3 regions of the Hymenobacter erythromyxa genome follow, and region 2 is predicted to be linked to each of the others. Evidence: riboswitches for the same ligand, from Rfam matches in the RefSeq annotation. Region 2 holds a riboswitch; each other region holds the start of a gene.
The links. A riboswitch is a leader RNA that binds a small molecule or an ion and turns the genes downstream of it on or off. The one in region 2 is predicted to bind S-adenosylmethionine.
Positions count from the first base shown of each region.

Region 1 (9,956 bases), 1.7 Mb from region 2:
GAACGGGCTGCGGCTCCTCGGCAGAATTAGGCAGCTGCCAGGTGAGCAGAGCACGGCTGTCCCACTGCACCTGGTAATATTCTACTCGCAGGGGGTAATAGCGGCCACCCGTGAGCTGTACCTGGGTAGTAACGGCCGTAGCCCGCTGGTCGCGCCAAGAGCTCAGCACCCGCTTGCCGCCCACCCAAACGCGCATGCCATCATCCGACACAATGCGAAAAGTATAGACCCCCGTAACGGGAATGTAGATGTGCCCTGTCCAGCGGATAGAAAAGTCCTCCCCCGATACACCCGGAGCTGGCGAGCGAAACTGCTCCCGCGGCAGGCCCGGCCCGGGCGAGCTATAGGTCCAATCAAAGTCGATGGTAGGATCGGTGCGCGTGTGCGCCAGCTCCTCGAAGTTGCGGCCGTTGTAATACTGCCCCTGCAAGCCGGTGCCGGGGGTTTTGGGCAGCGTTTGGGCCTGCAGAAAAGCGCCCGGCAGCAACAGCAGCGCCGTCATGAAGCCCAGAATACGTGATAACAGTAGCATTCCCAAAGAAACTTAAAAGCCCCCTAACTTCCTGATTCCCGGTAACGCCCCCGGGCCCGAAAAATTGGATTTAGGACATTGCTGCCGTATCTTCGTCTTGTTACTTATCCAGAAAGACCGAGGGATTGGGCCCTACGACGTCTTAGCAACCTGATCAAAACAAGGTGCTAACTCCCGTTCTACCTCTTTGGGTGGAAGAAGATAAGTACAGAACCCGCTCTGGCGCGGCTCTTTCTGGATAGGCTATTGACTGCCCCTTTTCCGAAAAGCCGACACATGCCGACGACGACCTCCTCCCCGCTCAACGATATTCTGCGCCAGCGCCTCCTGATTCTGGATGGGGCCATGGGCACCATGATTCAGCGCCATAAGCTGGAAGAAGCTGATTTCCGGGGCACCCGATTCGCCGACCACCCCAAGCCCCTGCGCGGCAACAACGACCTGCTCAGCCTCACCCGCCCCGATATCATCCGGGGCATTCACGCCGACTACTTCGCGGCCGGGGCCGACATGGTGGAAACCAATACTTTCTCCGGCACCACCATTGCCCAAGCCGATTACGGACTGGAGCACATTGTCTATGAGCTGAACTACGAGTCGGCGCGCATTGCGCGGGAAGTGGCCGATGAATTCACCGCCCAGAATCCCGGCAAGCCGCGCTTCGTGGCCGGTGCCGTGGGCCCCACCAACCGCACCGCTTCCCTCTCCCCCGACGTCAATCGCCCCGGCTTCCGCGCCGTGACGTTTGACGAGCTAGCCACCGCCTACCTGGAGCAGGTGCGCGGCTTGGTAGAAGGTGGCTCCGATGCCCTGCTGATTGAAACCATCTTCGATACCCTGAACGCCAAAGCAGCCCTGTACGCCGTGCAGAAGTTCTTCGACGAAGGCGGCAAAGTGGTGCCCGTCATGATTTCAGGCACGATTACCGATGCTTCCGGCCGCACGCTCTCGGGCCAAACGGTAGAGGCTTTCTGGAACTCTATTCGCCACTTGCCGCTGCTGAGCGTGGGTTTGAACTGCGCCCTGGGCGCGCATCAGCTCAAGCAATACGTGCAGGAGCTCAGCCGCATTGCTGATGTGCACATTTCGGCCTACCCCAACGCTGGTCTGCCCAATGCCTTTGGCGGCTATGATGAATCAGCACAGGAGTTTGCGGCGGTGGTGGAAGACTACCTCAAAGACAACCTGCTGACGGTGGTAGGCGGCTGCTGCGGCACCACGCCCCAGCACATTGCCGAACTCAGCAAGCTGGCCGAAAAATACCAGCCCCGCCCCCTGCCTGCTGTGCCGGCCGTTACGCGCCTGAGCGGCCTGGAGCCCTTCGGCATCAATGAAAACAGCCTGTTTGTGAACGTGGGCGAGCGGTGCAACGTGACCGGCAGCCGCGCCTTTGCCCGCCTTATCCGCACCGGCAACTACGAAGCGGCCCTGCAGGTAGCCCGCGACCAGGTGGAAGGCGGCGCGCAGGTCTTGGACGTGAACATGGACGAAGGCATGCTCGACTCGGAGCAGGCCATGACCACCTTCCTGCATCTCATTGCCTCCGAGCCCGACATTGCCCGCGTGCCCATCATGATTGACTCCTCCAAATGGAGCGTGCTGGAAGCCGGCCTCAAGTGCGTGCAGGGCAAGAGCATCGTCAACTCCATTTCGCTGAAGGAAGGCGAGGAAGTATTCAAAGCCCACGCCCGCACCGTGCGCCAGTACGGCGCCGCCGTGGTGGTTATGGCTTTCGATGAAAACGGTCAGGCCGATACGCTGGAAAAGCGCATCGAAATCTGCCAGCGCTGCTACGATATTCTGGTAAACGAAGTGGGCTTCCCGGCCGAGGATATCATCTTCGACCCCAATATTCTGACGGTGGGCACCGGCATGGAGGAGCACCGCAACTATGCCCTGGATTTCATTGAGGCCGTGCGCTGGATTAAAGCCAACCTGCCCGGCGTACTCACCAGCGGCGGCGTGAGCAACATCAGCTTCTCCTTCCGCGGCAACGACGTGGTGCGCGAGGCCATGCACTCCTCCTTCCTCTACCACGCCATTCAGGCCGGGCTGGACATGGGCATTGTAAACCCCAGCCAGCTGGCCGTGTACGATGAAGTACCCCAGGATTTGCTGGAGCTGGTAGAAGACGTGCTGCTCAACCGCCGCCCCGATGCCACCGAGCGCCTCGTGGACTTCGCCGAAACCGTGAAGCAGAAAGATAAAGCCGAAGTGGTAGCCGATGCCTGGCGCAGCCTGCCGGTGGCGGAGCGTTTGCAGCACGCTCTGATTAAAGGCATCACGGAGTTTATTGACCAGGACACTGAGGAAGTGCGCCAGCAGGTAAACCGCCCGCTGGAGGTCATTGAAGGCCCCCTGATGGCCGGCATGAACGTGGTGGGTGACTTGTTCGGGGCCGGCAAAATGTTCCTGCCGCAGGTAGTGAAATCGGCCCGGGTGATGAAGAAGGCTGTAGCCTACCTGGAGCCCTACCTGCTGGCCGACAAGCAGAGCGGCGACCGGCAGACCGCCGGCAAAATTCTGCTGGCCACGGTGAAAGGCGACGTGCACGACATCGGCAAAAACATTGTGGGCGTGGTGCTGGCCTGCAACAACTTTGATATCGTGGACCTGGGCGTGATGGTGCCGCTGGAAAAGATTCTGGACGAAGCCGTGAAGCAGCAGGTCGATGTTATTGGCCTGAGCGGCCTCATCACCCCCAGCCTGGATGAAATGGTGTACGTGGCCCAGGAAATGGAAAAGCGCGGCCTGAAAACCCCGCTGCTCATTGGCGGAGCCACCACCTCTCGTCTGCACGTGGCCGTGAAAATTGCGCCCAACTACTCCGGCCCCGTGGTGCACGTAAACGATGCCTCCCGCTCGGTGGGCGTTGCTGCCGCTTTGCTGGGCTCCGCGGATGTGGAATACGCCCGCACCGTGCGCGAGGACTACCGCCAGCTCCGCGAGGACTACGCCGGCCGCCAGCGGGAGAAAAACTACCTGCCCATTGAAGCCGCCCGCGAAAACGGCTTCAAGGCCGATTGGGAAACCACGCCCATCACGAAGCCTTCTTTCCTGGGCACCAAAGTGCTGGAAGATTACCCTCTGGCCGAGCTGGCTACCTACATCGACTGGACACCCTTCTTCCACACTTGGGAGCTGAAAGGCCGCTACCCCCGCATTCTGGAGGACGAAAACCTGGGCGAAGCAGCCACCAGGCTGTTTGAGGATGCACAGGCCTTGCTGAAGAAAATTATCGACGAAAAGCTGCTCACGGCCCGCGCCGTGCTGGGCTTCTGGCCCGCCAATACCCAAGGCCACGACACCATTCAGGTGTTTACCGATGAAACCCGGGAGCAGGTGCAGACCGAGTTTTTCACCCTGCGCCAGCAAAGCGAAAAAGCGCCCGGCATCCCTTCCCTGGCTTTCTCCGATTTTGTGGCCCCGCGGGAAACTGGCCGCGAAGATTATATCGGGGGCTTTGCCGTGACGGCGGGCCTGGGCATTGAAAAGCTGCTGGACCAGTTTGAAAAGGACCACGACGACTACTCCAGCATTATGGTGAAAGCCTTGGCCGACCGCCTCGCCGAGGCGTTTGCTGAGCGCCTGCACCAGCGCGTGCGGGAGGAGTTCTGGGGCTACGCGCCCGCCGAGCACCTCTCTAACGAAGACCTCATTCAGGAGAAATACCAGGGTGTGCGGCCCGCGCCCGGCTACCCCGGCTGCCCCGACCACACCGAGAAAATCACGCTGTTTGAGCTGCTGGATGCGGAAAATAAAACCGGCATCCGCCTGACGGAAAACCTGGCCATGTACCCGGCATCTTCCGTCAGCGGCTTCTACTACGCGCACCCCAACTCGCGCTACTTTGGTCTGGGCCGCATCGGCAAAGACCAGGTAGCGGACATTGCCCAACGCAAAAGCATGCCGCTGCCGGAGCTGGAGCGCTGGCTGGCCCCCAATCTGAATTACGACCCGGTTTCCGTGCCCGTAACAGCGTTGTAAGCCACAACAAAACATTCGGTTTCGTCATGTCGAGCGCAGTCGAGACATCTCGCGTGCTGATGTTGTCAAAGTAACTGTCATGCTGAGCCTGTCGAAGCATCTCTACCGCTTCGTCACAGTGGTATACCACACTAGCGAGATGTCTCGACTGCGCTCGACATGACGGCCTACGTGAAGCAAGACATGACAGGCATAAAAGAAGCGAATCGACTTTGGTTTCTTTTTAAGTACGAGAGCTAACATTCCCACCGCAATACCAACCAGTTCCTAGTTGGTGCTCTATATGAAAGTAACCGACCACCTGCTGCACGCCAACGGCAAAACGCTCTTCTCCTTTGAGGTGCTGCCGCCGAAAAAGGGCGAGAATATCCAGAGCCTGTTCACCAATATTGAGCCGCTGCTGGAGTTCAAGCCCCCGTTTATTGACGTTACTTACCACCGCGAGGAGTACGTGTACCGGCAGCACCCCAACGGCCTGCTGGAAAAGAAAACCGTGCGCCGCCGCCCGGGTACGGTAGGCATCTGCGCGGCCATCAAAAACCGCTTCGATGTGGATACCGTGCCCCACCTGATCTGCGGTGGCTTCTCGAAGGAGGAAACCGAAAACGCCCTCATCGACCTGCACTTTCTGGGCATTGATAACGTGCTGGCCCTGCGCGGCGACCCTATCAAGAGCGAAGGCAGATTCCTGCCGGACCCCGATGGCCACAGCTACGCCTGCGACCTGATTGGCCAGGTAGCCGACCTGAACAAAGGCTCCTACCTGGACGAGGAGCAGGATGACACCTGGGCCACCAACTTTTGCATTGGCGCAGCGGGCTACCCCGAGAAGCACTTTGAGTCGCCGAACTACGCGGCCGACCTGCGCTACCTCAAGCACAAGGTAGACCGCGGCGCCGACTACATCGTGACCCAGATGTTTTTCGACAACGAGCAGTTTTTTGCTTTCGAGAGGCGCTGCCGGGAAGCGGGCATTAACGTGCCTATCATTCCCGGCTTGAAACCCCTCACCGCCAAAGGTCAGCTCACCATGCTGCCCCGGGCCTTCTACCTCAACATTCCGGAAGAGCTGGCCGATGCCGTGCACCAGGCCCCCAGCAATGAGGTGGCCCGCGAAATTGGCATTGAGTGGTGCATCAACCAGAGCAAGGAGCTGATGGCCCACGGCGTCCCCTGCCTGCACTATTACAGCATGGGAAAATCAGACAGCATCCGTCGGGTAGCCAGCGCCTTGTTTTAGGAAGTGATATGGTGAGTTTGACATTCTGGTTGCGCTGATTGCGCGGTTTGAACGACAAACTCACCATATCACCACTTCACCGCTTACCGGCATTCTTCCTTGGTCAGGCTTTCGTTGATGGCAATGGCGGCCAGGGAGCCTTCGGCGGCGGCAATGATGGCTTGCTGGGGCGCGGGGGTGGTGTCGCCGGCGGCGTAAATGCCTTTGATGCTGGTCTGGGCCTTGTTGTTGGTCCATACCGCGCCGTTGGTGAGCAGCCGGCAGCCGGTTTCCTCGGCCAGGTTGCTGCGCTGGCGCTGCTGGGTGTGCAGAAACAAGGCGTGGCGGGCCAGTTTTTCGCCGTTTTCAAACACGATGTGGCGCAGCTCGCCGGTGGAGCGACCCTCCAGGTGGGCAATCTTGTCTTCGCGCACTACCACGCCGTGGCGGGCCAGGCGCTGCATACCCTTCTCCTTGATTCCGCTGGGGCCGTTGGTGCAGACTACTACGTCCTTGCTCCAGCGGCTGATGAGCAGGCCCAGGCCGAAAGCGGTTTTGCCCTGCCCGTATACGGCCAGCGGCTTGTCGCGCACTTCCCAGCCGTGGCAGTACGGGCAATGCAGCACGCCCCGGCCCCATAGCTCGCGCATGCCTTCGATGGGCGGGAGGTCGTCGGTGACGCCGGTGGCCAGCAGCACCCGGCGGGCCGAAACCGTCACCGGGGGGCCGCCCCTGTCCGGCTGCATGGTTACACAGAAGCCTATTTCCTGCACTTCAATACGGGTAACGCAGGCTTCCCGCGTGGTAACGGTGGGATAAGGGGCCAGCTGCTCATGGCCCAGGCGCAGCAGGTCGGCGGGCTTGATGCCGTCGCGGGTGAAAAAGCTGTGCACGCCCGGCGAGGTGCTGTTGCGCGGCGGTCCGCTGCTGCACACCAGTACCTGGCGGCAGCTGCGCCCCAGCACCAGGGCCGCACTCAGCCCGGCGCTGCCGCCGCCCACAATAACGACATCGTACTCAGAAATAGTAGGAAAAGAAAAACGACCGGAACCCGAAGTCGGCGATGGATCAGAAGCAGTAGATTTCATAGAAAAGCAAGGCAAACAGATAAGCAGCTTCTATGCTACGTACTTTGGCCAAGTTAGTCCGGCGAAAAACGAAAAAGCCCCCTCCAGGCAGGAGGGGGCTTTTCCATGTATTATAGGCGGGAGGCTAGTTTCTCTTCACCAGCTTTTGGGTCAGATTCACCTCCTTGCTGCGAATCGATACCTGATAGGTGCCTTCCGCCAGACTGCGGATATCCAGCGGCTGAGCCATGCCGCCCTGCAGGGTCAGCTGGCGCACTACGCGGCCCGTCATGTCCAGCACCTGCACCTGGTAGGCGCCGGCCGGTAGCGTACCCAGGTCCAGGGTGGCCTGGGCCGCCGCCGGGTTTGGATACACGCTGATGCTGATAGCGCGGGCCGCGAAGGTAACCGTGCGCACGGGCGTGATGTGCAGCTTGCCGTCGGTATCTACCTGCCGCAGGCGGTAGTACACCGTGCCGGTCCGCTGGCCTACGTTCACATCAGTGAAGGCATAGTCATGGAAAGTGGAGCTGCTGCCGTTGCCGCGCACCTGCCCGATTTGCCCGAAGGTGATGCCATCGAAGCTGCGCTCCACCTCGTAGTGGTCGTTGTTCTTCTCAATAGCCGTGCGCCAGGTCAGTTGGGCATTGGTGCGGATGGCCTTCACGTCAAACGTCGTCAGCTCTACGGGCAGCGGCGGGATGGTTACGCTAATGCTTACCGTGGTTACTGATTTCCCGCCCTGGGCATCTACCGTATTAACGGTGGCATTGTATACCCCCGCCGCGGCATTGGCCGCTATCGGAATGGTAATAGCACCGGTGGTAGTATTCAGCCGCAGCCAGTTAGGCAGCGTGCTGCCGGCGGCCAGTGCAACCGAGGTCAGGGCAGCGTCTGAATCCGTGACGGTAGCCAGATCCTGATTATCCTTCAGGGAGCTTTTGTTGTAGGTGTTGCCTACTGAGTAAGCGGCTTCCGTGTCCTCGTTGATGGTGATGGCTACCGTATTGGTTGTTTTGCCACCCTGCGCATCTACCGTATTTACCCGGAAGGTATAAGTACCTGCTACCGGCGCGGTAGTGCCGCTGACCGTGAACTGGCCCGTGGTGGTGTTGAAAGCCATACCGGCGGGCAGCGTGCCGCTGGCAATGCTGGCACTGGCTACCCCCCCATTATTGTCGGCTACCGTGGCCAGGGAAAACCCGTTGCTGAGGGCATCCCGGTTATAGGTGTTGGATGCGCTGTACACCGCATCAGCATCTCCGTTGAAGACCAGCGTTACCGTATGGGAAGTGATGCCACCCAGGGCATCCGTTGTGTTTACCTGGAAGGTATAGGTGCCTGCGACCAGCAGGGCAGCATCTGCTACCGTCAGCTGACCGGTAGCGGCATTCAGAGCAACACCGGCCGGCAGCGCGCCCACGAGTACCGCCGAGACAATGGCTCCGTCAGCATCCGTTACCGTGGCCAGGCTCTGATTGGTGGAGTAGCTTTTCACGTTTTTCGCGGCGGCTACTGTGTACACCGCCTCGCGGTCAGCATTGATAGTAATGGTTATCGGAACCGTCGACTTACCACTCGTAGCATCCGTCGTATTTACCGTGAAGTTGTAGGTGCCAGCGGCCAGCACGGTGCTGCTGCTCACGGTAAACTGACCCGTTGTGGTATTGAAGGCCATACCTGCAGGCAACGTACCCGTGGCAATAGATGCCGAGGCAAGTGCCCCGTCCGCATCTGTTACCGTCGCCAGCGACGAACCGTTGTTCAGCGCATCCTGGTTGTAGGTGTTCGAGGACGAATACACGGCTTCTTTATCCGCAGTGAAAGTGAGCGTGATAGTCTGCGTGGTGATACCGCCCACTACATCCGTGGTCGTCACCGTCAGCGGGTAAGAGCCGGCTACCAGAGTAGCGGCATTCGACACCGTAAACTGCCCCGTAGTCGAACTGAAGGCGACGCCGACGGGCAGCGTGCTGCCATTGGCCAGCACGGCCGAGGCCAGCGCACCGTCTGCATCCGTTACCGTGGCCAGAGAAGTCCCGGTCGTGTAGCTGTCGACGTTCTTGGCTCCCACTACCGTGTATACCGCTTCGCGGTCCGCGTTGATGGTGATGGTTACCGGAACCGTGGATTTTCCACCCGCAGCGTCCGTCGTATTTACCGTGAAGGTGTAAGCATTGGCTACTAATTGGGTCGTGTTGCTGACAGTAAACTGGCCAGTGGTGCTATTAAAGCTCATGCCAGCCGGCAACGTACCTGTGGCAATAGCCGCCGCGGTAAGGGTGCCATCGGCATCCGTTACCGTGGCCAGCAACGAGCCATTGCTCAGCGCATCCTGATTGTAGGTATTGGGAGAAGAATAAACGGCCTCGCGGTCCGCAGTGAAGATCAGCGTAATGGTGCTGGTTGATTTACCGCCGGTGGCATCCACCGTGTTAATCGTCAGGGGGTACGAACCGGCTACCAGGCTACCTGCAGTAGAGACGGTGAACTGGCCCGTGGTAGCATTGAGGGCTACGCCGGCGGGCAGGGTGCTGCCCACGGCCAGTATGGCTGAAGTCAAAGCACCATCCGCATCCGTAACCGTAGCAAGTGATGCGCCAGTTGTGTAGCTGTCTACATTCTTCGCAGCAGCTACGGTGTATACGGCTTCTTTGTCGGACGTTAAATTCAGGGTTACCGCTAGGGTAGTGGTACCGCCCGTAGCATCGGTCGTCTTTACCTGGAAGTTATAAGACCCAGCAACCAGCAGCGAGGCATCCGTTACTGTCAGCTGACCGGTAGCCGCGTTCAGGGTTACACCCGCCGGCAACGTAGTGCCATTAGCCAGCACGGCGGCTGTAATAGAACCATCAGCATCCGCAACGGTAGCCAGAGAGGTGCCATTGGTGTAGGTGTCGATGTTCTTGGCTCCCACTACCGTGTACACGGCTTCTTTATCCGCGGTGAAAGCCAGCGTGATGGTCTGCGTCGTGATACCGCCCAGCACATCCGTGGTCGTCACCGTCAACGGGTAGGAGCCGGCTACCAGAGTAGCGGCATTCGACACCGTAAACTGCCCCGTGGTCGAACTGAAGGCGACGCCGGCGGGCAGCGTGCTGCCATTGGCCAGCACGGCCGAGGCCAGCGCACCATCCGCATCCGTTACCGT
Region 1 is NZ_CP012623.1:3,520,850-3,530,805, reverse strand. Features, by position in the region: gene AM218_RS15105 (PA14 domain-containing protein) at 1-532, opposite strand, end outside; SAM riboswitch class I at 634-740, shown strand; gene metH (methionine synthase) at 809-4,519, shown strand; gene metF (methylenetetrahydrofolate reductase [NAD(P)H]) at 4,803-5,759, shown strand; gene AM218_RS15090 (NAD(P)/FAD-dependent oxidoreductase) at 5,843-6,826, opposite strand; gene AM218_RS15085 (T9SS type A sorting domain-containing protein) at 6,951-9,956, opposite strand, start outside.
Region 1: linked by a shared signal. The riboswitch ahead of metH (methionine synthase) and the one ahead of AM218_RS07865 (amino acid permease) in region 2 are both predicted to bind S-adenosylmethionine.

Region 2 (9,956 bases):
CGTCTGGATGACATCGGAGCTGATGGCATGCAGCTTATTCAGCAGATTGTGGACATTTTCTCCAACTACGGCTATCCTACGCAGGTGCTGGCTGCCTCCGTGCGCCACGTGCCGCACCTGATTCAGTGCGCTGAGCTGGGCGCCGATGTGGCTACCTGCCCGCTGAGCGTAATTACCGGTTTGCTGCACCACCCGCTTACCGACAAAGGCCTGGCCACGTTCCTGGCCGACCACAAGCGCGTAAACGAATAATCTTTTCTGCCTGCTGATTGTATGCATTCTGAATGACGAAGAAGCGCGCTGGCGTTTTTCCGCATTCAGAATGCATTCAGTCAGATTAGCCAAGCACAGCGGTGTATATCATTAAAGTAAAAGGCAAGGCCAAGATTCCAGACTACATCCAGCTGCGGGATGAGAACTTCGTGCTCATAGCTTATTTCCGGGCCGACCGCCCCCTGAAAGATTTGCACCGCTACGGGCTGGAAGGCAAAGAAATTGCACTGGCCGGCGTTATTGAGGGCTTGGAGTTCGGTAAATTGCAAAAGCTGGAAGTATAGCGGCGGCCATTTGCCGCGCTTAGCTTCCGGTACTCTGGTTTTTTGAATTGTTGAACGAGCGGAGCCGTGCTTCGCGCTATCTTGCTTTTATGCCCACCGCTGCCAACCCGGTTATTGAGCTGCACGATGCCTACATTATGCAGGACGTGAACACCGTGCTGCAGAAAGTATCGTTTGCCCTGGATAAGGGTGAATTTGCGTACCTGGTAGGCCGTACCGGCTCGGGCAAAAGCTCATTGCTGAAAACCATTTACGCCGACCTGCCCCTGGGCGTGGGCGCCGGTACCGTAGCCGGATTTGCCCTGCCGCGCCTCAGCAGCGGCAAAGTACCCATGCTGCGCCGCAAGCTGGGCATCATCTTTCAGGACTTTCAGCTGCTCTTCGACCGCACCGTGGCCGATAACCTGCTATTTGTGCTGAACGCCACCGGCTGGAAAGGCAAGTCCCTGAAAAAGCAGCGCATCTCCGACGTACTCATGCGTGTGGGGCTGTCCAACGCCGGCAGCAAAATGCCGCACCAGCTTTCCGGCGGCGAGCAGCAGCGGGTAGTTATTGCCCGGGCCCTGCTCAACGAGCCTCTGCTGCTGCTGGCCGATGAGCCCACCGGCAACCTGGACCCTGACGTGACGGACAGTATTATGCGCCTGTTCATGGAAATCAACAATGCCGGCACCGCCGTGCTCATGGCCACGCACAATTATCAGCTAATCAAAAATTACCCCAAGCGCGTGCTCCAATGCAAGGACGGCCAGTTGCTGGACTCCACCGTGCTGCCCATGGAGCTGAGTGGCAACTAGCCCCGGGCTTTCTCTTTTCTGACCTTTCGCATTGCCATGCCCGGCCTGTCGGTTTTGCTGCCCATTTATTGCCGGGACGTAACCCCGCTGGTGCAGGCGCTGGTACAACAGGCCGCCAGATGGCCCGGGCCGGTAGAAATCCTTTGTTTTGATGACGCCTCCGATGAGGCTACGCGCCGGCTAAACCGCCCCGTAGCTGCCTGGCCAGGCGTTATTTATCGGGAGCTGCCGCGCAATGTGGGCCGGTCGGCTATTCGCAACCAGCTGGCCGCCGCGGCCCGGCACCCCTGGCTGCTGCTGCTGGATAACAACATCTCCCTGCCTCAGGCTGACTTTCTTGCCCGCTATGCCGCCTGTCTCGGCACGGCACCTGTAGTAGTAGGCGGTACGGTGTACGCCAAAACTGCGCCTGCCGCGCCGGAGCAGCGGCTGCGCTGGCAACACGGCCGGCTGCGGGAAGCCCGCCCGGCCCGGGTGCGGCAGCAACAGCCGTATGAGTCGTTTATCCTGAAAAATGTGCTGCTGGAGTCCGCCGTATTCCGACGGTTTGGGTTGGATGAAGCCCTGATGCACTACGGCCACGAGGATAGCAAGCTGGGCTGGCAGCTGCAGCAAGCGGGCATTGCCGTGCATCATGTAGATAACCCCGTGCTACATGATGGCCTGGAGTGTGCTGCCCATTTTCTGGAGAAAGCCCAGCAGGCCGCGCGCAATCTGGTCTACCTGTATCAAACCGAAGGGTGGGGCACCGGCACCAGGCTATTACAGACAGCCCTGTGGCTATGGCGCTTAGGGCTGGCCGGGCTGTATCAGGCGGGGTTTGGGCTGATTTACCAAAGGGTGCAACAAGCGCTGCTTTCCGGGACTCCTGACCTGCGGCAGCTGGATGCGCTCAAACTGTACTGGGCGTTGCAGGAGCTACAGCGCCTGCGCATCGGCAAAAAATAAAGCGCCAGCCTGGAGGAAGGCTGGCGCTTGTTGTTGCAATGGTTTAGTAACCGGGGTGGGTTAGTCGTTGTCGGTATTTTTTACTTCGCTCTTGACTTCTTTGTAGGCGCCTTTCACGGCGTTGCCCACTTTGCTGCCTACTTTTTTGGCGCCCTGGCCTACATCTTTACCTACTTCCTTGGCTCCGCCGGCTACATCTTTGGCCGCGCCACCAACGGCGCCGGCACCTTCTGCCACGCGGGCTTCAGTCTTATCAAACGACTTGAAGGCGGCGTACTTGGCCTTTTCCTTGGCAATTTCCTCGCGGTCGGCGGTGGATACCTGGTCTTTGATGGCGTCATAGCGCTCATCCAAGGTGCGCCAGTCGGCATTTACGTTGCGCCAGTCGTCGATATCGTAACGGTTCTCGTTGGCTTTTACCATGGCCGTGAAGGCCTCGTATTTAGCACGCACGTTCTGGGGCGTTACGGCCGCATACTCGCTGGTCATGGGCTTGTAGTACTTGCCCATTTTCACGGTAGTAGTTGTGGCGGTGGTACCGGTGGCCGAAGCCCGGTTTTTCCAGGCCATGTCGCGCTTGTCGTAAGCGGTAGTGTAGCGGGTGCGCAGCTGCTCAATTTCCTGACGGCGGGCGTCATCATACTGATCCGCATACTTATCAACGGCCGCCACTTTGGCATCGAAGTCTGACTTCAGCTGGGTGGTTTCCTGATTGAAGTCGGCTTCGGTTTCGTTGGCAGCGTTTTCAGCGCGGGTTTCGGCGTCAGTTACAAACGTTTTGAAGTCGTTATAGGCCTGTTCGCCTTCCTGCGAAACCTCCTTTTGTTCAGAGCGGGTGCAGCTGCTGTGCGTAAACGACACGCCGCCGGCTAATAGAATAGCAGCCAGCGCGTTTATAGTGAAGGTTTTCTTTATCATGGTAGTTGGGAAAAGATAAGGGAGAAACAAGAGTACTTGAGGGAGAGAGTATCCTTTCGCTGCTTAACGCAGGCTTTCAGGGCGGGGTTACGCTGGGCTTCCGCCCCGGGTTTCGCGCCTCCTTCTATCTTTGATGCCGCCCTGTTATTCTGCCTGCTTGTCCATTCCTGCTTTTACGCCCCCCATACTAATGCTGGACCTGGCGGCCCAGCACGCGCCCCTGCGCGCCGAGCTGGATGCCGCGCTGCGGCAATGCCTGGATGAAAGCGCTTTTATTCAGGGCCCGGCGGTTGCAGAATTTGTGCAGGAGCTAAGTCAGTACCTGGGCGGCCCGCACGTGGTACCCTGCGCCAATGGTACCGATGCCCTTCAGCTGGCCCTTATGAGCTTGCGCCTGCCCCAGGGAAGTGAAGTGCTGGTTCCTGCTTTTACCTATGTAGCTACGCTGGAAGCTGCCGCCTTGCTGGGGCTGGTACCAGTGCCGGTTGATGTGCTGCCAACCACCTTCGGGCTGGATCCGCATGCCGTGGAGGCCGCTATTACGCCGCGCACCGGGGCCATAGTAGCAGTGCATTTATTTGGACAGTGCGCCGATTTAGAAAGCCTGCGCCGTCTTGCCGACCACCATAACCTGGCGCTTATCGAAGACAATGCCCAGTCGCTGGGCGCTACGTTCACTACCAGCACCGGGGAAACCTGGGCGGCCGGCACCGTAGGAGAGGTGGGCACCACCTCGTTTTTCCCCAGTAAAAACCTGGGTGCTATGGGGGACGGGGGCGCCCTGTTCACCCACGATTCCAGCCGGGCCGAGCTGCTGCGCCAACTGGCCAACCACGGGCAAACGCGCAAGTACCACCACGAGCACATCGGCCTCAATTCCCGGCTTGATACCCTGCAGGCGGCCCTGCTGCGCGTGAAGCTGCGGCACCTGGAGCAGTGGACGGCCGCGCGCCAGCACATAGCAGCCCGGTATGATGCCGCTTTTGCCGGCATAGCGGGCCTGCTGGTGCCCGCCCGCGACCCTCGCAGCACGCACGTGTTCCACCAGTACACCGTTCAGCTAACGGACCCTACCCGCCGCGATGTGCTGCAAAAGCACCTGGCCGCCCTGGGAGTTCCCAGCGTGGTATACTACCCCTTGCCGGTGCACCGGCAGCCTGCTTATCATTACTTAGGCTACCAGGCCGGGCAGTTTCCCGTGGCTGAGCGGCTGTGCCAGAAGGTGTTATCGGTGCCCATTCATCCTACCCTCGCGCCGGAACAGGTGGCTTTCATAGGGGAGGCAGTGAGAAGCTTTTTCTAAATAGCGCCTGTCTGTGAAAGCAAAGCCATTCCGATAGCCCGGATTTACGCTGTTCCCGCTACATTCGCCTATTGTGAATGATTCCGCCCTTCCCGCCATTCGGTTTGTAATTTGTGGTGTAGGCCATATTGGCCGGCGGCACGCGGCGCTGGTTTCCCGGCAGCCCGGTGCCCGGCTGGTGGCCCTGATTGATGCGCAGCAGGAGCTGGCGCCCGGCTTGGCAGCCGAATTTCCCGGGGTGCCTTTCTTTACTTCGCTAGATCAGTACCTGCTTTCCGGACCCGGCGCTGATGTACTGACTGTGGCGACGCCCAATTACTTGCACGCGCCCCAGGCTATGCAGGGGCTGCACGCCGGCTTGCATGTACTGGTGGAAAAGCCCATTGCCCTGCGCACCACCGATGCGGAAGCCATTGTGCGCACGGCCGAGGCCACGGGCCGGCTGGTATTTGGGGTGATGCAGAACCGCTACTCCCCGCCCACCGCCTGGCTAAAGCAGGTTTATGATGAAGGCCGCCTGGGGCAGATATATCTGGTACAGCTCAACTGCTTCTGGAACCGCGACGCCCAGTACTACCGCCCCGGCGGTTGGCGGGGCACGCTGGCCCAGGATGGCGGCACGCTCTTCACCCAGTTCAGCCACTTCGTGGATTTGCTCTACTGGGTATTCGGCGACATTACTAATATATCTGCCCGCTTCCGCGACTTTAACCACCAGCAAATCACCGAGTTTGAAGACTCCGGCCTGATTACCTTTGATTTAGTGCGCGGCGGCAGCGGTACGCTGCAATACAGCACCGCCGTTTGGGGCCAAAACCTGGAAAGCTCCCTCACGGTGGTAGCCGAGCACGGCAGCCTCCGCCTTGGTGGCCAATACATGGATAAACTGGAGTACTGCCACCTGCGGAATTATCAGCGGCCAGAGTTGCCGCCCACCAATCCTGCCAATGATTACGGACCTTACCGGGGCAGCGCCGCCAATCATGTGCAGGTGATTGAAAATGTGATAAATACCTTTCGAAACCGATGCGCGGCAACCACCAATGCGCTGGATGGGCTAAAAGTAGTAGAGATAATTGAGCGGGTATATCAGTTAAAATAACCTCTGTTTAATGCTTCATTTCAAAAGCAGCTTTAAACCGTTTTATCTAATACTTCTGGTAGAATGCTGCTTGTTCTGCGTTAACTTTCTTACCCTGTTTAAGGCTGTCATAATTGACATTTGGCAGAATGAGACTTCATTATGCCGCTTATTCGTAGCCTGTTTTTTGTGGCTTGGTTTCTGGCAGCAATATGGGCGGCCTCAGAAATACTTTTTCTGAGCCACGTTCTTTTAACTGAGGGCAGTCTGGTTTTTCAAAGAGGGCTATTTGTTACACGAAGAATTTCCTTCCATACTATCATTCGTCTGAACACGAAAGAAGAGAAAATAGAATATTCTGCCCTGACCTCCTGGCAGAACAGCCTGCTGTATAGCGGCGAAAAACTAAGAATCAGTACTGAAGGCCATGAAGTAGTAATCCACTCTATATGGCTGAAGGATAATTTGACTTTCAGAAATAAATTAAGACAGTTAGCGGTTAATACTACGGTACATTGCTCTGGCAAATTCAACGAAAGAACAAGCCATTTTGCGTTACTGATTAGTGGCCTGTTTATTCTGGTAATGAGCTACGTAAATTTATTTGGTAAGTAAAATTCACCCATACACATGACCTCCGCTACTGCGCAAGCTTACTCCGAGCTAAAAACCTGGCAAAAACGCATGCAGGAGAAACCCTCGCTGCTTAACCGTTTAGCCCGGCGTGTGCAGGCCAAAATGAATGCGCTGCTGCCGGAGAAAGTGCATCTGGCTCTTACCGCGGCTATTAAGCAAATGGTGCGGGGGGTGTTGTTTGGCTCCATGCAAATGACGCGAAAACCCCTGGCCGAAAGTAGCCTGACTGAGCGGGAAGAGCTGATTCGTACGCGCATCCGGTACTACCGGAATACGGCCGCCGCCGAAGGGGCCGTAACCGGAGCCGGCGGCTTTCTATTAGGCCTGGCTGATTTTCCCTTACTGCTCAGCCTGAAGCTGAAGCTGCTCTTTGATATTGCCGCGCTTTACGGTCATGATGTGCGCGACTATACCGAACGGCTGTACCTGCTTCATATTTTCCAACTGGCCTTTAGCAGCCAGCAGACGCGCAATGAAGTGTACCAGCGCATAGCCAATTGGGAAACCTACCGCCTTACCCTGCCCACCGACGTGAATGAGTTCGACTGGCGCACCTTTCAGCAGGAGTACCGCGACTATATTGACCTGGCTAAAATGGCCCAGCTAATTCCTGTTATTGGGGCGGCGGTAGGGGCAGTGGCTAATTATCGGTTATTGGTGCAGTTGGGAGAAACTGCCATACAGTGCTACCGCCTGCGCTGGTTTGCAGTCAATAAACCTGAATAGATAACGCCCTGCTGGGTGTGATAAAGCTTCCTGTATAGCGGGGTATAGAAATCAGGGAAAGTATTGCGGAGGAAAAAGCGAAGCTATATGGTATGCTTATGGTAGGTGCCTGCTTATTTTATTAATAAAAAAAGTCATAACTCACTAACGGGTACCTTCTTGTTTAACTTTTATATAGGGTGCTTTATATTTATATCAACACAATTAACTCAAAAGCAAAAACTACTCGAAAAGAAGGTGGTTTCCCTGCTGATTAAAAATTATTAGCCGGGAATAGAATGTTGAATATTTTCTGTTAGGTTTGTATATAGTTTACCAAGAGAAAAATTATTTTTTCCTTCGTTTCTTTATTCCCACCTTATTTTCTTTACACATGGCATTTGATTTCGGTCAACTCGAAAACGCCCTCAACGCCGCTAAGAATAGCGAAATCGTGAAAAAAGATCTGCGCAAAGCAGTTCGCAGCGTTTCTTCGGCTATTACTGCACTCCAGGAAGCTGTTTCCCAAATGGAAACGGTTCTGGCAGATGACTACCAGCCGGCTCCTAAAGAGCGTAAGCCCCGCGTAGCCAGCACCGGTGGTGCAAAGCGTGGCCGCAAGCCTAAAAACGCCCAGCCAGCCAGCTAATTCCTGGTTCTGAGCTCAAGAAGGAGCGCCCCTGACTATCTGGTCAGGGGCGCTCCTTTTTTATTTATCCATCTGCTAAACGTTAATTTCAATTATAGAAAGTGCTATTGTGAGGGGTTTCTTTAAAGGTGTTTGTTTGCAAACCCATTAATCCGGTTTTACCTTTGAGGCATCAATTCTTTCTAGCCCAAAGGATTGTTTTTATACAGAGACGCTGAGAGAAAGGCTCTACGATGCGTCGGCAACCTCCGCCAATGGCCGGAACGGTGCCCAACCGAAGGTCAGTGAAGCTTCTTCCTGACAATATAAAAACAACACACCGTGGACTTTTTCCCCCGCTTTCCTGCCCCGCTTTTTGCTTCTCCCGCCTTCCAGCGCGTGCCTTTCCGTGCCGCCTGTTGTTGCGCCGGATGTTGTTGCTGTTAACCAGCATAAGCGCCATCCTTTCATAGGATAAGTGCCCTGAAGTTCAACTTCTCTTTTTCCTTTTCGGATTTCTGGCCTGCCTGGTTACGGAAGTGAGGTAACGCCCCATGGTTATGCGTGGCTCTCGCGGTCCCTTTCGTCACTGGCTACCCCCAGAAATCAATTAACCCTACGTGTTCCGAAGGCTTGACTCCGGCTGACACGACTACCCGATTTATGCTTAAAAAATCACTCGAACTGCTGCGGCAGGAAGCGGCCGAAACCGGCGCGCATACCTTAAAACGAAGCCTGAACGGCTTCAATCTGATTGCCATTGGCATTGGGGTAATTATCGGAGCGGGCTTGTTCTCGCTCACCGGCATTGCAGCCGCCAATAATGCCGGTCCGGCCGTTACTCTGTCGTTTATAGTGGCGGCCGTGGGCTGTGCTTTTTCGGCCTTGTGCTACGCTGAGTTTGCCTCCATGGTGCCGGTTTCCGGCTCTGCCTATACCTATGCCTATGCTACCATGGGCGAGCTGTTTGCCTGGATTATTGGCTGGGATTTGGTCCTGGAATATTCCGTGGGCGCGGCTACGGTAGCCATTAGCTGGTCGCAGTACCTGTTGAAATTCCTGAGCAAGTATGGCATTCATCTGCCGCCCCAGTTGGTGATGTCGCCGTTTGAAACGGCGGCTTTGGCCGATGGCAGCACGGTGCATGGCTTTGTGAATATTCCGGCCATGCTCATTGTGCTGGCTATCACGCTCATCATCATTCGCGGTACGGCGGGCTCGGCGTGGTTTAATGCGCTGGTAGTTACCCTGAAGGTGGCCGTAGTGCTGGTGTTCATTGCCCTGGGCTGGCAGTATATCGATCCGGCCAACTATCAACCTTACATTCCGCAGAATACCGGCGTGTTCGGGGAGTTTGGCTGGAGCGGTATTCTGCGGGGCGCGGGCGTGGTGTTCTTCGTGTTTATTGGCTTTGATATTGTGGCCACCATGGCCCAGGAAACCAAGAATCCGCAGAAGAATATGCCCATCGGCATTATCGGGTCCCTGCTGATCTGCACGGTGTTGTTTGTGCTGTTTGGCCACGTAATGACGGGTTTGGCCAACTACACGGAGTTTAAAAACAGCGCCGCGCCGGTAGCCATTGCCATTGAAAAAACGCCCTATGCCTGGCTGTCCTCGGCCGTTATTCTGGCTATTATCATCGGCTACACATCCGTTATTCTGGTGGATTTGCTGGGGCAGAGCCGGGTATTTTTCTCCATGGCGAAGGACGGGCTGCTGCCGCCGGTGTTCTCGCGCATTCACGAGCGGTTCCGCACGCCGCTGCAGTCTAATCTGCTGCTGGGGTTGTTTATTTCTGTGTTCGCGGGCTTTGTACCGATTTCAGTGGTCGGTGAAATGACGTCCATTGGCACGCTGCTGGCTTTCGTGATGGTGTGCATCGGCATTCTCATCATGCGCAAGAAAGAGCCCGATGCCCCGCGCGGCTTCCGCACGCCCTGGGTGCCGCTGGTGCCTATTCTGGGTATCGTCACCTGCCTGATTATGATGCTTTCCCTGCCGCTGGACACCTGGATTCGCCTGTTTGTATGGTTGGCCATTGGGTTGGCTATTTACTTCGGCTACGGCAAAAAGCATAGCAAACTGGGCCTGAAAGCAAAGGCCAGGCAAACAGCATAGCAACGCCGATAGTATGGACTAAACAGGCCGGGGCATCCGCTCCGGCCTGTTCTATTTTGTTTGATGGCTATCAGTAGCTTTGACCTCCCTTTATTTTTACTAATCTATTTTATCATCGAATGGAAACAACTGTATTGGAGCGGCCTATAGGAGTTTCTGATCAGCCGGCTTATCCAACCATTAGGGAAAGCTGGGCCTTTGTTGGCTGGTATCTGCTGGTAGTATTTGGAGTGGGCGTGCCACTCTTTCTATTGGGTGAAAC
Region 2 is NZ_CP012623.1:1,827,594-1,837,549, reverse strand. Features, by position in the region: gene fsa (fructose-6-phosphate aldolase) at 1-252, shown strand, start outside; gene AM218_RS07910 (hypothetical protein) at 354-557, shown strand; gene AM218_RS07905 (cell division ATP-binding protein FtsE) at 647-1,354, shown strand; gene AM218_RS07900 (glycosyltransferase family 2 protein) at 1,391-2,302, shown strand; gene AM218_RS07895 (DUF6565 domain-containing protein) at 2,363-3,220, opposite strand; gene AM218_RS07890 (DegT/DnrJ/EryC1/StrS family aminotransferase) at 3,378-4,523, shown strand; gene AM218_RS07885 (Gfo/Idh/MocA family protein) at 4,597-5,625, shown strand; gene AM218_RS07880 (hypothetical protein) at 5,767-6,219, shown strand; gene AM218_RS07875 (EcsC family protein) at 6,235-6,966, shown strand; gene AM218_RS07870 (hypothetical protein) at 7,268-7,594, shown strand; SAM riboswitch class I at 7,793-7,906, shown strand; gene AM218_RS07865 (amino acid permease) at 8,237-9,694, shown strand; gene AM218_RS07860 (CPBP family intramembrane glutamic endopeptidase) at 9,814-9,956, shown strand, end outside.

Region 3 (9,956 bases), 1.7 Mb from region 2:
TGCTGAAATTGCCGTACACTTTCAGCTGACCCACAATCAGGCGCGTAATGGCACGCTCATTCTGGCTTGTCCCCTGCATCGTCAGATTGCGCGTCATTGCCGGACCGGAAGTACTATTGTCATAACCCGGCACAACCGTAGTCACCTCTGACGTGGTTCCGTCTGAGTTTATAACCTCAGTTACTAAAGTAGTGTTAGGCTTGACAGCGTCGCTATAGATGTTGGGGTAAGAGATAGTGGAGCCGGAAGGAAAGTCAGGAATAGTGGCGTCTTTGGCAGCGGTAGGTACGCCCTGGGTCCAGTTTTCAGCATCAAACCAGTTATCATTCTTACCACCTGTCCAAGTGGTGGAGTTAGGGCCCTCGTTAGGGCGCACGCCCTCAATGGTGAAAGTAGCCCGGTAAAAAACGGAAGGAGGATCAGTTAAGGTATAGTCTTCTCCACCCTGAGCTGTATTGACTCCATCTGCAGCAAATTGGATACTTAATGAGTACGTACCAGCAGCTAGGCCAGTTAAAACATTGACGTTGGCCAAGTTGAAGGAAAACGTCCGATTGTTACCGTTGGGCGTACCCTGTACCAAGTTAATTGTGCCGGAAGATAGGTTAAATGTAGTTCCATTTGCACGTATCCGATAAACCAATCGGCCACCTGTCATAACATCAGGTGCACTCTCAGTTGTGGTTATGGTACCACCATTCAGAATCAAACTAGTGCTGAAGTCAGTGATATTGAAGGTACCAAGGTTTGCATCTTTGAAAGCTGGAGCTGGTACACCTCCTTTGCCGCCATAAATCTTATTCCCTTCGCCAAGATCTAAAATAACAGAAGAGCCCGTAATACTGCTATTATCCTGCGCTTGTGCAGTTTGCCTTGAACCAAAACTTAGAAAAAGAGCTAAAAACGGCAGTATTATCTGCCAGGTTTGAGTAGATTTTTTTGTCAACATTCGATGTGTGGGGGCGTGGGTGGATAAAGTAGCAGTACTATATCCTATGGATAGACATGTTCGAGCGCCATATACGGCCCCACTCAAAAACGACTGACTTTTTGTATAAATAATATAGCTAACATGCAAAAAACGACCAATGGGCCCCGTAGACAATGATTTTTTTATTTTATATCTTACAAATCATATTATTATATTAATATTTCTTTTCAAAAGCTGTACTAATGCACTACGCTATACGGGGGGGTGGCAAGTGCCTTCTTCACATGCGTTAATTCCACACCCAGCACCTCGTGCACGCTCACCCGAATTCGGTTAGCTATCAGGGTAATGGGCAGATCATTACTATCGAGGCCAAAGGGCTGTTCAATTTCCTCGCCTATCATCTCCAACCCAAGCATCACATAGGCCCCCATCATAGTAATGGGAATCATCCAATAGCCACAGGTATCTACCAGTATAATGGGCATGATACCGATGAAAAGGGTGATAAACATTTTGATGAAAAAGCTATAGGAAAAGGGAATGGGGGTGGAGCGTATTCGCTCACAGGAGCCATTCACCTCCATCATTCCCAGCAAATGGGGCTTCATGGTAAGCAAGTGAATGGGGTCGATGATCTGGGCCTGCCGCAACTGCTCAATACTTTCCTGCAGCACAGTGACCAAGCAGGTAGTAGGGCTTTCAGCAATCCGCAGACGGTCAATAATATCGGGGGTAGCTTCCAGCTGATTGAACTGAACGCCATTGCGCAACGCCCCCTTAAGGGCTATAGGAAAGTTAGAGATCAGGGCGGCGTAATATCGGCGGCTACGCACCGCATCGCGGGGCAAAACGGCGTTCAGCTCCATAGCTAAGCCGCGGCAGTGCGAAACCAGCTGCCCCCACAGGCGCCGCCCTTCATAGTAGCGGTCGTAAGCGGTATTGGTACGGAAAACCAGCAATAAGCTGAGCATTATCCCCAGAAAGGAGAAGTATTCCCGACCAATTTTAATGTCAATGGTGTGGTATTTCAGCACCACCAGCGCAATAAAAACGTTGTATACCCCTACCAGCGCCACGCGGCGCAGGAGCAATAAAATAACGGTTGACGTGTGAAAATGCCACAAGGCTTTCCACCAGTCACCGGCTTTGTAAACAATCATGAAAGGAGATTTAGGCCCTCCAACGTTAAACCTCAACGGTAGTTTTGCCTATAATCCACTACAGGGTGTTAGTACACTCAAAAAGCTAAACAGCTCTTGTTATAAGCGCATTTATAACGATATAATGAAATAATAATCAACTTAGTAGCTTATCCAATCAGACATCCTATCCATCCTATATCTCCACTTTCAGGGTGGCCGGCTGCGTGGTTACTTCAAACATCTCGCCGTGCGGCACAATGGTAATCTGCCCGTACTCCTTCAGCAGCATTTTATAAGACTCGGCTACCGGGTGGGGCTTGCGGTCCAGATCGAAAAGCCCACAGGCGTTTACGGAGCCGGCTTTGCGGGTCAGGCCGCTGTCCCAGTCTACCTGGTCGATGAGGGAATACCAGGTGAAGCCCAGCACCGGTACGCCTTCTTTGCGCATCTGCAGGATATTGACCCACTGTTTCCAGAGCCAGGTGGGGGCTTCCTGGGCATCAAAAACATTGGTTTCCGTGTGCATCACGGGCTTACGGTAGCGCTGGTAGTACTCGTAGGTGATATTGTACCAGCCCAGCACATCCACGCTGGTACACAGCGTGCCATCGGGCAGAATAATGCGCTCATTGCGGCCGTAGTAATCGTTGCCCATCACCTGGTAGCCGGGCGGCTCGCCGGCCATAAACCAGTCGTACTCCGTGCGCGTCATGCCGTTGTCGTAGAGGTAGTTCATCACTTCGGCATCGGGGTGGATGGCGTACAGCAAGTCAAGCGCCAGAAACCGGAGCCGGTTGCTGAGCTGGATAGAGGGCGTGCGGGTAGCGCGCAGCTCGTGCGTAAACTCCGCCGACTCACTCTGCACAATCACGGCATCGGGGCGGTGCACAGCAATTTGCTGGGTGCCCATAATGCTGGCCGCCACCAGGTGCTTGAGGGCCATTACAAAGGCTTTATCCGATTTTAGCTGCTCGTTCCAGGCGCCATCCAGCGCGCTCATGCGGGCCGTTACGTAAATCTCATTGATGGGCGTGTAGTAGCGCACCCACGGATAGCGCTTGGCCACGGCGCCGCAGTACTCAGCAAAGTACACGGGTAGCTCGGGGTTCTGATAGTTGCCCAGCCAGTCGGGTACGCCAAAGTGCATCAGGTCCAGGATGGGCGTAATGCCCAGGCGCTGGATTTCGGCCATGGCCAGGTCGGCAAACGTCCAATCGTACTGGCCCGGCCCTTTGTGGATACTGTAGTAGGGCAGGCCGTAGCGCAGCACCTTCAGGCCCATTTCCTTAACCAGCCCCAAGTCTTCCTTATACCGTTCGTAGTGGTGGCACTCGGCCAGCAGGTCGCGGCGGGTTTTGCCGTTATCAATGGTGGGGTAGCTGCACTCAATGCCCGTGGCAAACATAAAGTTGCCGGCCAGGCCGGTGGGCAGGCCGCTGCCGTCGCTGCCGCCGGCGCCGCCGTATTGGTCGCCCTCGTAGTTGCCGCTGCCGAACTTTTCTATGATGTGCTTAAGGAAGGTTTTGGCCATGACGGAGAAAGAAGGATTGAAGGGAAGAAGCTTCTAGTGGAGAGCCGATGAATAAAATTCTCTGTCATCCTGAGGCGGTAGCGGAAGGACCTTTTCACGTCAAAAAGAGTCGTTGTTAGGCTGGTTGTTTTAATGTGACAAGGTCCTTCGGCTACCGCCTCAGGATGACAGCTGTTTTTTTATCACCATTTCACCCTGCTTCTTACCTCATGGATTGCAGAAACTTATCAGCAGTACGCAGGCTGAGGGCCATAATGGTAAGGGCCGGGTTTACGCTGAGCGAGCTGGGGAAAATGGAGTTGTCGCAGATGTAGAGGTTGGGGACGTCAAAGGCCTTGCCTTCCGAATTCACCACCGCATCATCCCCGCTCAACCCCATACGCGCCGTACCAATAATGTGGGCATTGCGTGGAAACGACCAGATGTCCCGGGCCCCGGCCGTTTCCCAGATCTGGCGCATCAGGGTTTCGGCGTGGCGCATTATGCGCACTTCGTTTTCGTGGTTGGTGAAGTGAATGCGCGGCTTGGGCAAGCCGCGGGCGTCTTTTTCCTCTGCCAGCTCCAGAAAGTTTTCCGCGTGCGGCAGGCACTCGCCGTGCATATTAATGCCCGCTATGTGGTTGTACTGGCGCATATAAGCCCGCAGGGGCTCGCCCCAGAGCTTACGCTGCCGCACTGCCTGCCCGGCAAAGGTTAAGGGCATCACGCCAATGCTCTGCAGCAGATAGCCCCCGGCAAAGTCGGCGGCGGGCGGGCGGTGCAGGTCTTCGGAAATCAGGGCCCCGGGAATGCCTTTGTAGGGCCGTACATCCTCGGCAAAAGTGCCCCACACCTGGGTGCCGGTATGCGCCATAAAATGGCGGCCTACCTGCCCACTGCTCAGGGCCAGCTCATTCAATAGAAGCAGGCGCGGGGTTTCCACCGCGCCGGCACACAGAAACAGGTGGCGGCATTTCTGCCGCTGCGTTACGCCGTTTTGCTGATACACTACGCCGATGATGCGCCCCGTATCGTCCCGCTCCACCTCTGTTACAAAGCTGTTGGGCCGAATATCAGCCCCGTACGCAGCTGCCAGCGGCAGAAAGGTTACGTCCATGCTGGCTTTGGCGCCGGTGCTGCAGCCGGCCTGGCAGAAGCCCCGGTTGGTGCATGCCTCCCGCCAGCCCACGCCTTCCTGGTAGTAGCGCGCCGATAGCGCCGCATTGGCTGCCGGCGAGGTCTGAATGCCCAGCTGCCGGCAGGCGCGCTCCATGAGCAGGGCGGCACCGTTCAGGGGCAGCGGCGCCAGCGGATAGGGCCGGCGCCGGGGCTTGCCCCAGGGGTAATTTTCCGGGCCGGATATACCCAGAAACTGCTCCAGCTCGTCGTAATAAGGCTCCAGCTCATCGTAGCCGAAGGGCCAGTCGGCACCCACGCCAAAGTCGCGGCGGATGTGGAAGTCGTCGTCCTGGGCGCGGGGCGTGTAGGCCGTGTAATGCAGCGTGGAGCCGCCCACGCCGGTGCCGGAGTTGTTTTTGCCGAAAGCCACCGGGTCTTTACCGGCAGCCAGCCGCTCATCGTTCCAGAACAGAAACTCCTGGGCTTTCTCATCGGTAGCGAAGTCCCGGCGCGGGTTGTGCCAGGGCCCGGCCTCCAGGGCTACCACTTTCAGCCCGGCCATGGCCAGCCGGGCCAGCAGCGGCGCCCCGCCCGCCCCGGTCCCAATCACCACGCAATCTACCTCCCCGGCGGGGCTGGGCACGGGTTGGGGCTGCTCCTTTTCGGTGGGGGCAGCCGATTCTTTCAGCAGACTTTTCAGCAGCGGGTCCTGTATTTCAGACTTCACCGGGTTCTTTATCCCTTCTTCCAGCACTTCTTCGTCGGGCATATGCAGTGAAATGGTGTTGTGGTGAAATCGTGACCTGATGTTTTGAGAATATTATCAGCGCACGGGCATAGTCTGAACGTCAGACTACGCGCTTTGGCCATGGTACTAGTTCAGCTCCTCGGGCTCCCGGGGCTCCAGCTCATTCAGGCCGATGCGCGTCCAACCGGGTACGTCGGCCATGCCCACGTAGCCAATTTCCTCCTGGGCCAGGGGATGGGCGTAGTAGTTTTCGGTCAGCTCAGCCAGCAGCTCTTCAAAAAACCGCTCCTGATTTATCTGCTGCCAGTTTTCACCCGCGGCTTTGCCAGCCGCCAGCTGTTCCAGCACCGCATCCTGACGAGCCGCATCCAAAGCCATAAAATCCTGCTGAAACTGCGCCTGGGCTGCCTGATTGATACCTCCCAGGCCCATGCGGTAGGCTTCCCGGTCGGGGGGCAGCACGTCGTAGCGCCAGCCATCGGAGCGGCCTTCGGCCAGGCGGGCATCAATGGCCGGGGCCAGCGCAATGGGCGCGGGGCGGTCAGGTTGCGGCAGGAGCCGGGCGGCCACGACCCGCAGCAACTGGTACGTATCGGCATCAAAAAACTGCGGCAGATAGTATGTGGGGGCATCCAGCCGGGCCTGCAGCGCTGCGCGGGTGGCTTCCGTCACCAGGTCGGTTTGCAGCAGGGCGCGTACGGTGCCTTCGGGATAGGGCATATGGTGAAGTAGTAAAAGGGTGAGTTGGTGAGGTTGTGAAATTATGAATCGGTGAGTTTGATGTTCTGTAAGGCGCGGTTCTGCGCAAACCGAACATCAACTCACCATTTCACAACCTCCCCTATTGGTCGCTGCTGAGCTTGCCGCCGGTTACGTGTACCAGGCTGCCCGTCATGAAAGAGCCATCTTCTGAGGCCAGCAGCACATAGGCAGGTGCCAGCTCCTCGGGCTGGCCGGGGCGCTTCAGGGCTACTTCATACCCAAACTTCTCTACCTCTTCCCGCGGCATGGTAGCGGGGATGTTGGGCGTCCAGACCGGGCCGGGCACCACGCAGTTCACCCGAATTCCCCGCTCGCCCAGGTGGGTGGCCAGACTTTTGGTGAAGGCATGAATAGCCGATTTGCTGGCGGTGTAGTCAATCAACAGGGGGTTGCCGGTGAGGCCCACAATGCTGCCGGTATTAATGATGCAGTCGTTCTTTTGAAAGTGGGGCACGGCGGCCTGCGCCATCCAGATATAGCCAAGAATATTGGTATCGAAGGTGCGCCGGATCTGCTCTTCGGGAATGTCCTCAAACTTTTCCTGCGCCATCTGGAAGGCCGCGTTGTTCACCAGAATATTCAGGCCGCCCAGCTCCTTGCGCGTGCGGCTCACGGCCTGCCGGCACTGCTCCGGGTCGCGCACATCCAGCTGCAGCAGCAGGCACTTACGGTCCTGGGCTTCTACCAGGCGCCTGGTTTCCTCGGCGTCCTGGGTGTTTTGGTTGTAGAGTACCGCTACATGGGCTCCTTCCATGGCAAAGGCTACGGCCACGGCCCGCCCAATGCCGCTGTCGGCGCCGGTTATCAGGGCCACCTTATCCCGCAGCTTGCCAGCGGCGCGGTAGGTGCTGAAGCTCATGCCGGGCTGCAGCTTCATATCGGCCTGTTTGGCCGGATAGGGCAGCTTTTGGGCGGCCTTTTTCATGTCTTTGGCCGTGGGGCGCTCCACGGGTCTGGGGGCAGTATCTTGTTTAGCGGATGCTGATTTTTTAGGAGCCATAGTGCCAGGGAATAGTCGGTTGCTTTCTCTCTACGAGAAAACCTACGGCATAACCATCCAGCGGTTGGCTGGCATCCGAGTAGTTTTTACTGCACTACCACTTCTACCCGGCGGTTGCGCGCGCGCCGAAGGATGGGTGGTATTTGGCCTGCCGGGCAACCCGGTCTCGACTTCCCTCACGGCCTGCCGCTACGTACGGCCCTGGCTGAACGCCTGCATGCAGCCCGCAGATGCATCAGAAACAGCCGCATTTATCGAAGCACCCGCACCCGCCGTGCTCACCGTCGATATCAATTTTAAGCCCCAGTTGGCGCACTTCGTACCCGTGCGCCTGACGCGTAGATGCCGAAGGCCGCCGCCTAGCAACGCCACTGCGCGTAGGCGGCTCCGGCGACTTGGCGGGCTTACTGGGGGTTACTGCGTTTCTGGAGCTGCCACCGGAGCCGGCTGTCTTTCCGGCAGGCAGCGTGTGGCCGGCGTGGGCTTTATAGGACTGTTGCCGGCACTCGGCATGAGTTCAGACGAGGTGGCCAGCACTAAAAGCCGAGCGTTACACATCCATACGGCCGTGTAACGCTCGGCTTTGCCTCCGTTTATAAAGCACCCGGGCCTGAGAACTGCTCTAACTCGTTTTGCTTCAGACGATGGCGTGAATGCGCTGAATAGCTTCGCGCGCGCTGCCAATAGGTTGCTCCCCCAGAAGGTTAAGCTGGTCGGCGCTAATAATCTCGACGTCGGTAATACCCACGAAGCCCAGCACCTGGCGCAGGTAAGGCGTAGCCATATCATAGGGGCTGCCTACTTCTACCCCGCCTGAGGCGACCACCAGGTATGCTTTTTTATCATGTAGCAGTCCCATCGGGCCATCGGCCGAAAAGGAGAAAGTGAGGCCGGCCCGCGCAATCAAGTCAATCCATGCTTTGAGCGCAGCCGGGATGCTAAAGTTGTAAATCGGCACCCCAATGATGAGCATATCGGCCGCTTTCAGCTCCTGCACCAGCAAGTCAGAAAAAGCCAGGGCCTGCGTCTGATCGGCACTACGGGCGTCGACTGGCGTGTAGAACCCGGCAATCATCAGGTCATTGACGTAGGGCATGCCCGCCGCCACATCGCGGTAGTGCACATGCAGGTCCGGGTGCTTTATCTCCAATTCAGTCATCAGTTCGGCGACCAACTGGCGGCTGACCGAATACTCGGTGCGGCCACTGGAATTAACTACAAGTGCATTCATGAGCTGTTCTTATTAATTAGATTTATTCAAAAATATATTAAAATATTTTAATATATACTAAACAATTTATAAACTTAAATCCAAGGCAATTTTCCATTTGCCTTGTTGGAATAATGACGGGTGTGCAGCAATGAGTCCGCCGTTGTTTCTTGGTGGCACGCTGCTATCCAGAAAGACCGAGGGACCGGGCCCGATGACGTCTTGGCAACCTACCACGAGTAGGTACCAACTCCCATTTCACCGCGTTTTTAGGTGAAAGAAGATGACAGCCGGATCCGTACGCAACTGTGCGGGTTTCTTTCTGGATACGCGCTGCCCGCCCGCATTTCAATCCGAAAGAAATGTCCGCTACCACCCTCACCGCTCCGTCTCCCCTTCCCGACCTGCTCCGCCAGCGCCTCCTCATTCTGGATGGCGCCATGGGCACCATGATTCAGCGCCACCCGCTGACCGAAGAGGACTTTCGCGGCACCCGCTTTGCCGACCACCCCAAGCCCCTGCGCGGCAACAACGACCTACTCAGCCTTACCCGCCCCGACATCATCCGGGGCATTCACGCCGAGTACTTCGCGGCCGGGACCGACATGGTGGAAACCAACACCTTCTCCGGCACCACCATCGCCCAGACGGACTAAGGCCTCGAGCACGTTGTATATGAGCTGAACTACGAGTCGGCGCGCCCAATGCCGCTGTCGGCGCCGGTTATCAGGGCCACCTTATCGCGCAGCTTGCCAGCGGCACGGTAGGTGCTGAAGCTCATGCCGGGCTGCAGCTTCATATCGGCCTGTTTGGCCGGATAGGGCAGCTTTTGGGCGACCTTTTTCATGTCTGGCCGTGGGGCGCTCCACGGGCCAGGGGGCGGTAGCTTTCTTGGCGGATGCAGCTGGTTTTTTAGGAGCCATGCCAAGGAATAGTCAGCTGAGCCTGCTTTACGGAAAAACCGCTGCCACAACTATTCTCCGGCGGGTCAGGGCACGAGTTGTTTTTATTCCACTACTACTTCTACCCGGCGGTTGCGCGGCCGCTGTTTGGGGTCCCGGTTATCGGCCACGGGGCGGGTGCCACCGTAGCCTTTTGGAGTAAGGCGCGTGGAATCAATCCCCTGCTGCACCAGATACCCGCGCACAGTGCGGGCCCGCTGCTCCGACAGCTGCCGGTTCAGCTCCGCATTGCCCACGTTATCGGTATGGCCCGCAATTTCCAGGCGCAGGGTGGGTTGCGCCTGCAGCGTACGCACCAGGTGGTTGAGCATGGGCCGGGAAGTAGGCAGCAGCGTGGCTTTGCCCTGAGTGAAATACAGATTAGGCAGCGTAACGGTGGTGCCTTTGGTTAGGGTGCTTAGGTCGGGCAGCTCCCCGGCCGCGTTGGTATACGCTGGCACCGCTACCGGCTCCACTGGCCGCGGGGCAGCCGGAACTACCACTACGCGCCGGGCAGGCGGCGCTACTGACGGGCGGCGCGCGGGTGGCCGAACCGTACGCACTGCCGGCTTAGTAGCTCTGACTGCCAC
Region 3 is NZ_CP012623.1:3,530,907-3,540,862, reverse strand. Features, by position in the region: gene AM218_RS16615 (T9SS type A sorting domain-containing protein) at 1-949, opposite strand, end outside; gene AM218_RS15140 (bestrophin family protein) at 1,171-2,094, opposite strand; gene AM218_RS15135 (family 1 glycosylhydrolase) at 2,270-3,607, opposite strand; gene AM218_RS15130 (GMC family oxidoreductase) at 3,810-5,474, opposite strand; gene AM218_RS15125 (gluconate 2-dehydrogenase subunit 3 family protein) at 5,580-6,173, opposite strand; gene AM218_RS15120 (SDR family oxidoreductase) at 6,295-7,140, opposite strand; gene AM218_RS15115 (FMN-dependent NADH-azoreductase) at 7,853-8,446, opposite strand; SAM riboswitch class I at 8,607-8,715, shown strand; gene AM218_RS15110 (homocysteine S-methyltransferase family protein) at 8,788-9,081, shown strand; gene AM218_RS16865 (hypothetical protein) at 9,111-9,272, opposite strand; gene AM218_RS15105 (PA14 domain-containing protein) at 9,432-9,956, opposite strand, start outside.
Region 3: linked by a shared signal. The riboswitch ahead of AM218_RS15110 (homocysteine S-methyltransferase family protein) and the one ahead of AM218_RS07865 (amino acid permease) in region 2 are both predicted to bind S-adenosylmethionine.